2 regions of the Methylophilus sp. 5 genome follow, and region 2 is predicted to be linked to the other one. Evidence: riboswitches for the same ligand, from Rfam matches in the RefSeq annotation. Region 2 holds a riboswitch; the other holds the start of a gene.
The links. Region 2 has a riboswitch for cobalamin ahead of METH5_RS0101505 (TonB-dependent siderophore receptor). Riboswitches for the same ligand answer to the same signal wherever they lie in the genome.
Positions count from the first base shown of each region.

Region 1: another riboswitch for cobalamin. It lies ahead of METH5_RS0107345 (TonB-dependent receptor domain-containing protein); the one in region 2 lies ahead of METH5_RS0101505 (TonB-dependent siderophore receptor).

Region 1 covers NZ_KI911560.1:1,562,251-1,566,505, reverse strand. The annotation lists gene METH5_RS0107365 (DUF2237 family protein) at 1-256, shown strand, start outside; gene METH5_RS0107360 (SGNH/GDSL hydrolase family protein) at 293-1,189, opposite strand; gene METH5_RS0107355 (cell division protein ZapA) at 1,589-1,891, opposite strand; gene METH5_RS0107350 (hypothetical protein) at 1,894-2,130, opposite strand; cobalamin riboswitch at 2,221-2,432, shown strand; gene METH5_RS0107345 (TonB-dependent receptor domain-containing protein) at 2,572-4,255, shown strand, end outside.
Region 2 covers NZ_KI911560.1:352,463-356,723, forward strand. The annotation lists gene METH5_RS0101500 (sulfite reductase subunit alpha) at 1-587, shown strand, start outside; cobalamin riboswitch at 796-1,025, shown strand; gene METH5_RS0101505 (TonB-dependent siderophore receptor) at 1,222-3,315, shown strand; gene METH5_RS0101510 (hypothetical protein) at 3,425-4,261, shown strand, end outside.

The DNA.
Region 1 (4,255 bases), 1.2 Mb from region 2:
CAGGCACACCGTGTGTGCAGAAATGACAGATGAATTTCTGGCGTTTTCACAGGCGCAAGGCAATGATTTATCAACCTCAAGACCAGAATATGGCTTTCCCGGGCTCAAAGCTGGCAATCGCTGGTGCTTGTGCGCACGGCGCTGGTTAGAAGCAAGCGAAGCTGGTTATGCCCCGCCGGTGATTTTGGAGTCTTGCGATGAAAGTTGCCTGGAAGTAGTCAGCCTGGCCGACCTGATGTATCACGCATTACGATAATCAGATCAGCCAGAAAAATATTTTGCGGCCAGCAGCTTAATGCAGCCGACGCTGACTGCGACGCGCCAGCATCATGACCAGTCCAGCGAGCAGCAATCCCGCTTGCGCAGGCTCAGGCACTGGAGAAATGGCGGCAAACATGCGCTGCCCAAGATACTCGTGCACCTTGGTCGTGATATGCAAATCATCCCAAAAAATATACTCATCAGGATTGGCACATAAGCTTGCGCCGTTATAACAAGCATCTGTTAAATTGGTAAATCCATTACTCAGCGCCTGTGCCACGCCATTGTCCAACTCGGTTTTGGTATCAAAATAAGTCAAGCGGGCAGACGTTGGCAACCCTAATCCTGCAAGCCCCGCAACCAGGTAATCGTTGTAGTCTCTCGTGTAATCTTCTAAAAACTGAACCACACCCGGCGTAGCCACGCTGAATCGTGGCGCATCAACCAGCGCAGGTAAGCCCAACACAAGAAAGTCGGTCGCGCCTTTGCTATGCAATAACGCCACCATATCAATCATATTTTGTGCCGCGGCTTGTGCAGTAAAAGTTTCAATGCCGTTGCCGCCGCCATCCAGCACATATAAATGTCCAGCATCAATCGAAGATACCGTATTCAAATAACTCGACATAAAAGTGAGCATATCCGCTGTAGTTGCGCCACCCACGGCAAAATTCTGAAAACTAGCGGGTGAATTTACCCCCAACTCAGTGGCAAGATATTCAACAGCCGTTGGGCCATTGGTAAAACGATAGTTGCTGTAAGGCAAAGCAGTTTGCCCGCCACCAAACAATTTGTAATAACTGACCACCGCAGTCTCTTGATCACCACCGTCAAAAAGACTATCTCCTATCGCAGTGATGCCGCTGTAGGCAAATGCTTGCTGAGAAAACAACACAAATGCAAAAAACCAGAAAAATAGCTTACGCATGACGTACTCCCTGAGTGTTAATTGTTAATTTATGCAATCTACTGGATTTTTAATGAATCCATCAAGGATTGCAATAGAAACTTTTAAAACGACAGCTATTTGAAACGTAACGAGAGACGAAAAAAGAGAAGGAGTGAATGATGTGCTAAGGGGTTACCTGAGCCTTGATCCTGAACCAAAAAGTTCAGGTGGTAACAGCCTAAGGTACATTAGGTTCGCACGCCAAGGGAGCCTTAAAAGACCACCCAACTTAGTGCGATCGCACAGCACCTGATGAGCCGAAACCTATAACAAAGACTAGTTCAAGGAATTTTAGACTCAGGCAACGCCTTAGCACACCATTTTTATGATACGCCATTTAGCAAAAATGACGATGAAAATTTTGTGAATTGAAGCGGATTACAACAGCTTATGCTGGCCGGATAACACATCATCAATCTGCTGCTGCATGGTCGAAATGCGTTTTTTAACATCGCCTACATCCACACCGCCGCTGCGCGTATTCAACAACTCATGCGTGATATTGAGTGCTGCCATAATGGCAATCCGCTCAACACTGACCATTTTGCCAGCATCACGAATTTCGCGCATTTTACCATCAAGGTAGCCCACGGCCTGCAACAAACTGTCACGTTCTTCGTCAGTACAGGTGACGCTAAGCCCGCGCCCCATAATTTCGATATCAATCGGATTACTTGCCATGACTAATGACCTTCCTCAGGCAACGCTGACAACAATCGCTCTAACTGAACGCTGGCTTGGGTCATATTCAGCTTGAGTGATTGCGACTCCTGATGCAGCCGTGTGACCTCCTGACGTAACTCAACATTTTCGTCACGCAGCTGGCCGCACAAAGCAATTAGCTTCGTCACACGCTCTTCAAGACTTTTTAAATCGGCATCCATCAGCCCATTATCTTTTAAAAAAATGAGTGTGGTCAATAGCTAAGCGCGTTTTTTCAAAGTAAATTAACAATTTAAGCATCGCCGCCTAAAGTTGGCTTACTGGCAAAAAAACGTGCTTTAGACTAAAATAGCGCTCAGTTGTCAGGTGCCTTCGCTGTGTTTCTTACAGAAAAGGTGAAACTGGGAAACAGGTGCGTGAACCACGTTCACAACTCCTGTGCTGCCCCCGCAACGGTAAGCAAGTGCGGGTCTATCCACATGCCACTGAGCGCAAGCTTGGGAAGGCGATAGATCAAAACTTGCAAGCCCGGAGACCGGCCTCGCAACCAACCATTTGCAATACCGCGGGGTGACGGTGTCTGATGATGTATTTAGCATTGCTTATTGTATAAGCAATGCTTTTGCGCATTCTCCCTCACTCCCTGGTCTTGATAGACAACCCATATGCGGGGACGCATATGACACAGGGATAAGATAATGAAAAAAGCCATTCTTAAAGGCCTGATCGGCCTTTCTTTAAGCGAACTCGCCTATGCCGCAGACAATGCAACGCTAGACGAAGTCATCGTGACTGCAACACGCACACCTCAACAGCAAGAGTCGGTCATTGCCGATGTTTCTGTGATTAATGCAGAAGAAATCAAGCGCGGCGGTCAAAGCACATTGATTGAATTGCTGCAACGCCAACCCGGCATTGAAATTAATAATAACGGTGGCGCAGGTAAAACCTCAGGTGTTTTCATGCGTGGTACCAATACCGGTCATACCCTGGTGTTAATTGATGGTGTGCGTGTGCAGTCAGCTACAGCAGGTACAACAACACTTGAAAATATACCGATCCAGCAGATCGACCGCATTGAAATCGTCAGAGGACCATTAACCAGCCTCTACGGGCAAGATGCGATTGGTGGCGTCATCCAGATTTTCACGAAAAAAGGTGTCGACGGTTTCAAACCGTATGCAAACCTGGGCTTTGGCACCTACGATACAACCTTGGCAGAAGCTGGTTTGCGTGGCAAACAAAATGATACTGCGTACGCAGTGAATGTTTCAGCAAACAAAACCAACGGATTCTCCGCATTGGATACCCGTAACCCCAACCTGAACGACAACGATGGTTATCGCAACCTGGCGGTGACTGGCAGCCTGTCGCATACAATTGTAGAGGGTCATGAAGTCGGATTAACCTTGATGCACAGCAAAGGCAGAACCCGCTACGACAACCGGTTTAATATCGATGCAACATCCCCAGCCTTTAATCCGGCCTTTTCTGACCATGCAGATATTGAACAGCACACCTACTCGCTGTTTAGTAAAAATCAGATAACAAGCAACTGGCACTCCACTTTACGTATCAGCCAAGGCTTTGATGAGTCTGTCAATTACGCAGCCCTCGGCCCATTTACCAGCGAAAGCAGAAGCCTGTTTAGAACAAAACAAGACCAATTTAACTGGCAAAACGATATTGCTCTGCCAGTTGGCGTGCTGACTCTGATGTATGACAAACTGGAAGACAAAGTGAACTCCACGACGGCTTACAATAATACCAAGCGCACCAATGAAGGTTACGTTGCCAGCTACGTCGCGAATATAGGCGCACATACTATTCAAGCCAGCGCACGTGAAGATCACAACTCAAGCTTTGGTAACAATGTGACTGGCGGTTTAGGCTATGGTTACAACATTAATAACGCGTGGCGTATTACCGGTAGTTATGGCTCTGCATTCAAAGCACCTACTTTTAACGACTTGTTCTTTCCAGACTCTTTTGGCTTCGCAACCAGCAATCCTAATCTAAAACCTGAGAAATCAGACAACGTGGAAGCCAGCCTACGCTACCGTGATGACACATCCAGCGCTTCGCTGACGGCCTATGAAAATAAAATTCGAGACCTGATCATTCTGGATAGTGCATTTGTTCCTGCCAACCTGAATAAAGCCAAGATACGCGGCGTCACACTGGCAGCTAGCCAGCGCTGGGAAAGCCTGGACATAGGCGGTAGCATCGACATTCAGTCACCACGTGACGATACCACCGACAACATGCTGGTGCGTCGCGCCAACCGACACGGCCAGTTTAATCTCGGTTACACGGTACAAGACTGGCGCTTTGGCACGGAGTTAGTGACTTCTTCTGCACGCTACAACGATTCTGCCAACA
Region 2 (4,261 bases):
TGACTGTTTCCACCGTGCGTTACGGTAAAGACAACGCGCGTGGCGGCGTTTGCTCCACCTTTATGGCTGACCGCGCAGGTGATATCAATGTGCCTATTTTTCTACAACTCTCAGCACATTTCCGCCCACCAAAAAACCCGGATGCACCGCTGATTATGGTCGGCCCCGGCACCGGCATCGCGCCATTTATCGCCTTTTTGCAAGAGCGCCAGGCCACCGCAGCGCCAGGTAAAAACTGGCTGTTTTTTGGTGAGCAACACGCCACCACCGACTTTTACTACCGCGAAGAATTAGAGACACTACAACAAGCAGGCGTGTTGACCCGCCTGGATACCGCCTTCTCACGCGACCAAGCCGACAAGATTTATGTGCAACACCGCATGCTGGAACAAGGCGAACAGCTATGGCAATGGCTGCAACAAGGTGCCCATTTCTGCGTGTGCGGCGATGCCAGCCGTATGGCAAAAGATGTGGATGCAGCCTTGAAAACGATTGTGCAAACGCACGGCAAGATGAGTGCAGAAGATGCCGCTGACTATGTGTCAAAAATGTCCCAGGAAAAACGATACGTGCGGGATGTTTACTAAAATAGCCTATAGCACAATAATTTGCTGGCAGAGCGTCGCATAAATCCGTTGGTGCTGTGTTCGACTCACAGAGGGGCCACCATTGATAGAGAGACTCAAGGTTAACGCCTTGGGTCTTTTTTTGATGTAAAGCATTGACTCCATTCAGCCAGTTGATTATCAGGTGTATAAGTTTTTGTTTGTGCATTGACATCAAAGTACTACAGACTTACACTCGCCCCACCATGGTTCAGCTTGGCAATACTTAAACAAAGCCAAGCGGATTAAAAGGGAATCCGGTGCCGTCTTAACTTACTACGAGACCATTCCGGAACTGCCCCCGCAACTGTAATCGGATAGCCTGTTCGCTCATCTAGCCACTGAGTCCATCACTTGGGAAGGCTGCGAATAGACCGTGACCCGAAAGTCAGGAGACCTGCCTTGGTGTAGTCGCAGAGTTCGAATTAGGGCGGGGTGCTCCTGATAGAAGTGAATATCAATTCATCGTTTACACATCTATAACACCGTATACAGCAGTTATGTCATGTCGCTCACCGGCATGAATCAGGCTGTCCATTCTTTGAATCCTGCTACTAGCAAAGTACGTGACGGATTGGTCACGTTAATTTGAATAGTTTTCAGGGAAGATACAATAATGTTTAAACAAAAGGTCTTGAGCGTGGCCATATTGGCAGCGCTGTCCAGCACTGCATTCGCAGAAGATGATGTACTAGAAGAGGTGGTAGTTAACGCACCTGCAGAACCTAAGGCAGCAATCAATCTCAATAAAACCAATAGTACGGCAACTCGATTGGGGTTGACCGCAAAAGAGACACCAGCTAGCGTCGAAGTAGTCGACAGCAAAACCATTCGCCAACGTGGAGATATCAGCATAAAAGAAGCCGTTACTCGTACAACTGGCATTACTGATATTAGCACCCCCGGCAATGGGCAATCCTTTTCATCACGTGGATTCACAGGAAACAACTCTGTAGCACAAGCAGAAGACGGCGTTCGGCTTGTGACTGGGGCTGGCACACTTACCTATCCATCAGATACTTGGGGTTACGAGCAAATTGAAGTGCTACGCGGGCCTGCTTCCGTCATATTTGGCGATGGTTCGGCCGGAGGTGTTGTTAATAGTGTCAGGAAAAAAGCCAGCAGGGAAACATCTCTTGAAGCTTTGTTCGGATTGGGAACACGGGGTGCCTATCGGACCGGTGTTGGTGGATCAGGTGCAATAGGTAATGTTGGTGCTTTTCGTATTGACGCATCTGCATTAGGGGGTAATGGGTACATAGATCGCGGCGATTATAAAAGTAAAAAAATCATGTCGTCGTTTCTATTCACCCCTACAGAAAATCTACGGGTTGGTTTTACTCTTGACCATGCAGAGGATTCACCGACAGCCATCTATGGCTCTCCATTAGTGAATGGCAAAATTTCGCGCTCATTACGTAAATCCAACTTCAATGTAGACAATAACAAAATGGACTTCATTGATACACGGGCTCGGGCCAAGGTTGAATGGGATATCACCCCCTCATTAAAATTCAAAAATGAGACATACTGGTTTAAGTCGGATCGGGAATGGCGTAACGCGGAAAACTATGCACTGAATACCACGACTAATCGAGTAACACGCACTAGTTTCTTAGCTATCGAACATGACCAGACCCAGTATGGCAACCGTATGGAGTTGGCCTCAATTGATACCGTGTTTGGACATCAGAATCGCATAGCAGCGGGTTGGGAAATATCTCATACGGATTTTCTTCATAGCAGCAATGCAGGCAACACTGCTTCAGACAATGTCCCTGTGTCTAACTTCTCTCCTGGCCTATTTTTAAGCACTACTGCTATCCTGAAAAACTATGATGCTGATCTCAAGCAGCAAGCTTTCTTTGTTGAGGATGCATTTAATGCTACTGATACATTAAAACTGGTAGTTGGTTTGCGAAAGGACCTGATAGATACATATCGTAAAGATTACAGAGGAGGCCCCAATGTTAATCAGGATTTCTCACCGTTAACCTGGCGCGCAGGTACTGTATTTGATTTGACGCAAAATACTACATTGTATGGGCAGATGAGCCGAGGAACAGATCCTATTGCTAACTTATTAGGTTTGAATTTGGCAAACGCTCAGTTTGACCTGACTAAGTCCCGTCAGGAGGAAATAGGTATTAAGCACCTACTGCCTGATGCGAAAGGCCAAATGACACTTGCCTTATATCACATAGCTAAAGATGACATCATCACGCGTGATCCAATCACCCCATCCATCTCTATCCAGGGCGGTAAGCAATCTTCAAGAGGTATTGAATTTGCAACTACGCTGTTTCCCGTTGAAAACTGGCGCACAGATTTCAATATAGCCATACTGGATGCTCGTTTTGACGAGCTCAAGGAAGGTAATGCCGGTATATCACGTGCAGGCAATACGCCTTCCAATGTTCCAGAGCGTGTGGCTAACGCCTGGTTATATTATCAGCAACCTAAATGGGAGGCCGGTGTAGGTGCCAGATACGTGGGTAAACGTTATGCCGATAGTGCCAACGCGATTACTATGGACAGTTATACCGTTTACGATGCGAGTGCAGCCTGGAATATCAACAGGCAGATAACGTTGCGGGCAAATTTGCGTAATCTTACGGATAAATTCTACGCTGCATTGGCTTACGGAAGTACTCAGCAAATTATTGGAGCCCCAAGGCAGCTGGAATTAACTGCTGAGTTCAAGTACTAAAAGTCATTCGATGCGATTATTTACTTTACGCAATCTGCATCTATGGCATCGTTGGCTAGGGATAAGCTTAGGGTTGTTTGTACTACTCTGGTTTATCTCAGGCCTCGTGATGCTTTACGTAGGCTATCCTAAACTGAATCAAGAGGAACGCCTTGCAACACTAAGGGCAGTTGACTTAAGCAAGATTAAATTCAGTGCTGAAAAAGCATGGGCTATCGCCGGAAGCCATAATGAACCCGAAATAGTCAGGCTGAATATGCACAATGATAGGCCCACCTATCATTTTTTACAGGGCGACTCATGGCTATCAATCTGGGCGGATACTGGTCAGCGGCTTGCAGTCGATAATGACCTGATTAGAGGCAGTATTAGAGAGTTTTCTCCACATGTTGGCATTCAGAGCAGCCATCTCATTACCCGAGATCAATGGTCAATTTCATCCGGTTTAAATGCACATCGCCCACTGCATAAAATCGTACTGAAAGATGATAAGGGCACTGAGCTTTACGTATCCAGTCATACCGGTGAAGTCGTGCTGGACACGCAGCTAAATGAACGTACTTGGAACTGGCTGGGGTCTGTTATTCACTGGATATATTTCACTCCTCTGCGTGTGGAGCGTGAATTGTGGCGACAAGTGATCATGTGGACTTCAGGCGCAGCTTTTGTATTAACAGCATTAGGTATGTGGCTGGGAATACAAAGGATTCGCATCAAGCGCAGGTATAGCAATAACCGTGTCTCACCATACCGTGGCTGGGCACGCTGGCATCATTTCTCAGGTTTGATCGCAGGTATCTTTTGCATCACATGGCTTTTTAGTGGCTGGCTGTCGGTCAAGCCTTTTGACTGGATATCCTCTCGTAAAATGAGCGAACAGGAAACTCTTGCATGGACGGGAGGCAAGATAAGTCTAGGCGAAATGAAGTTACCCAGTCAGTTGGCT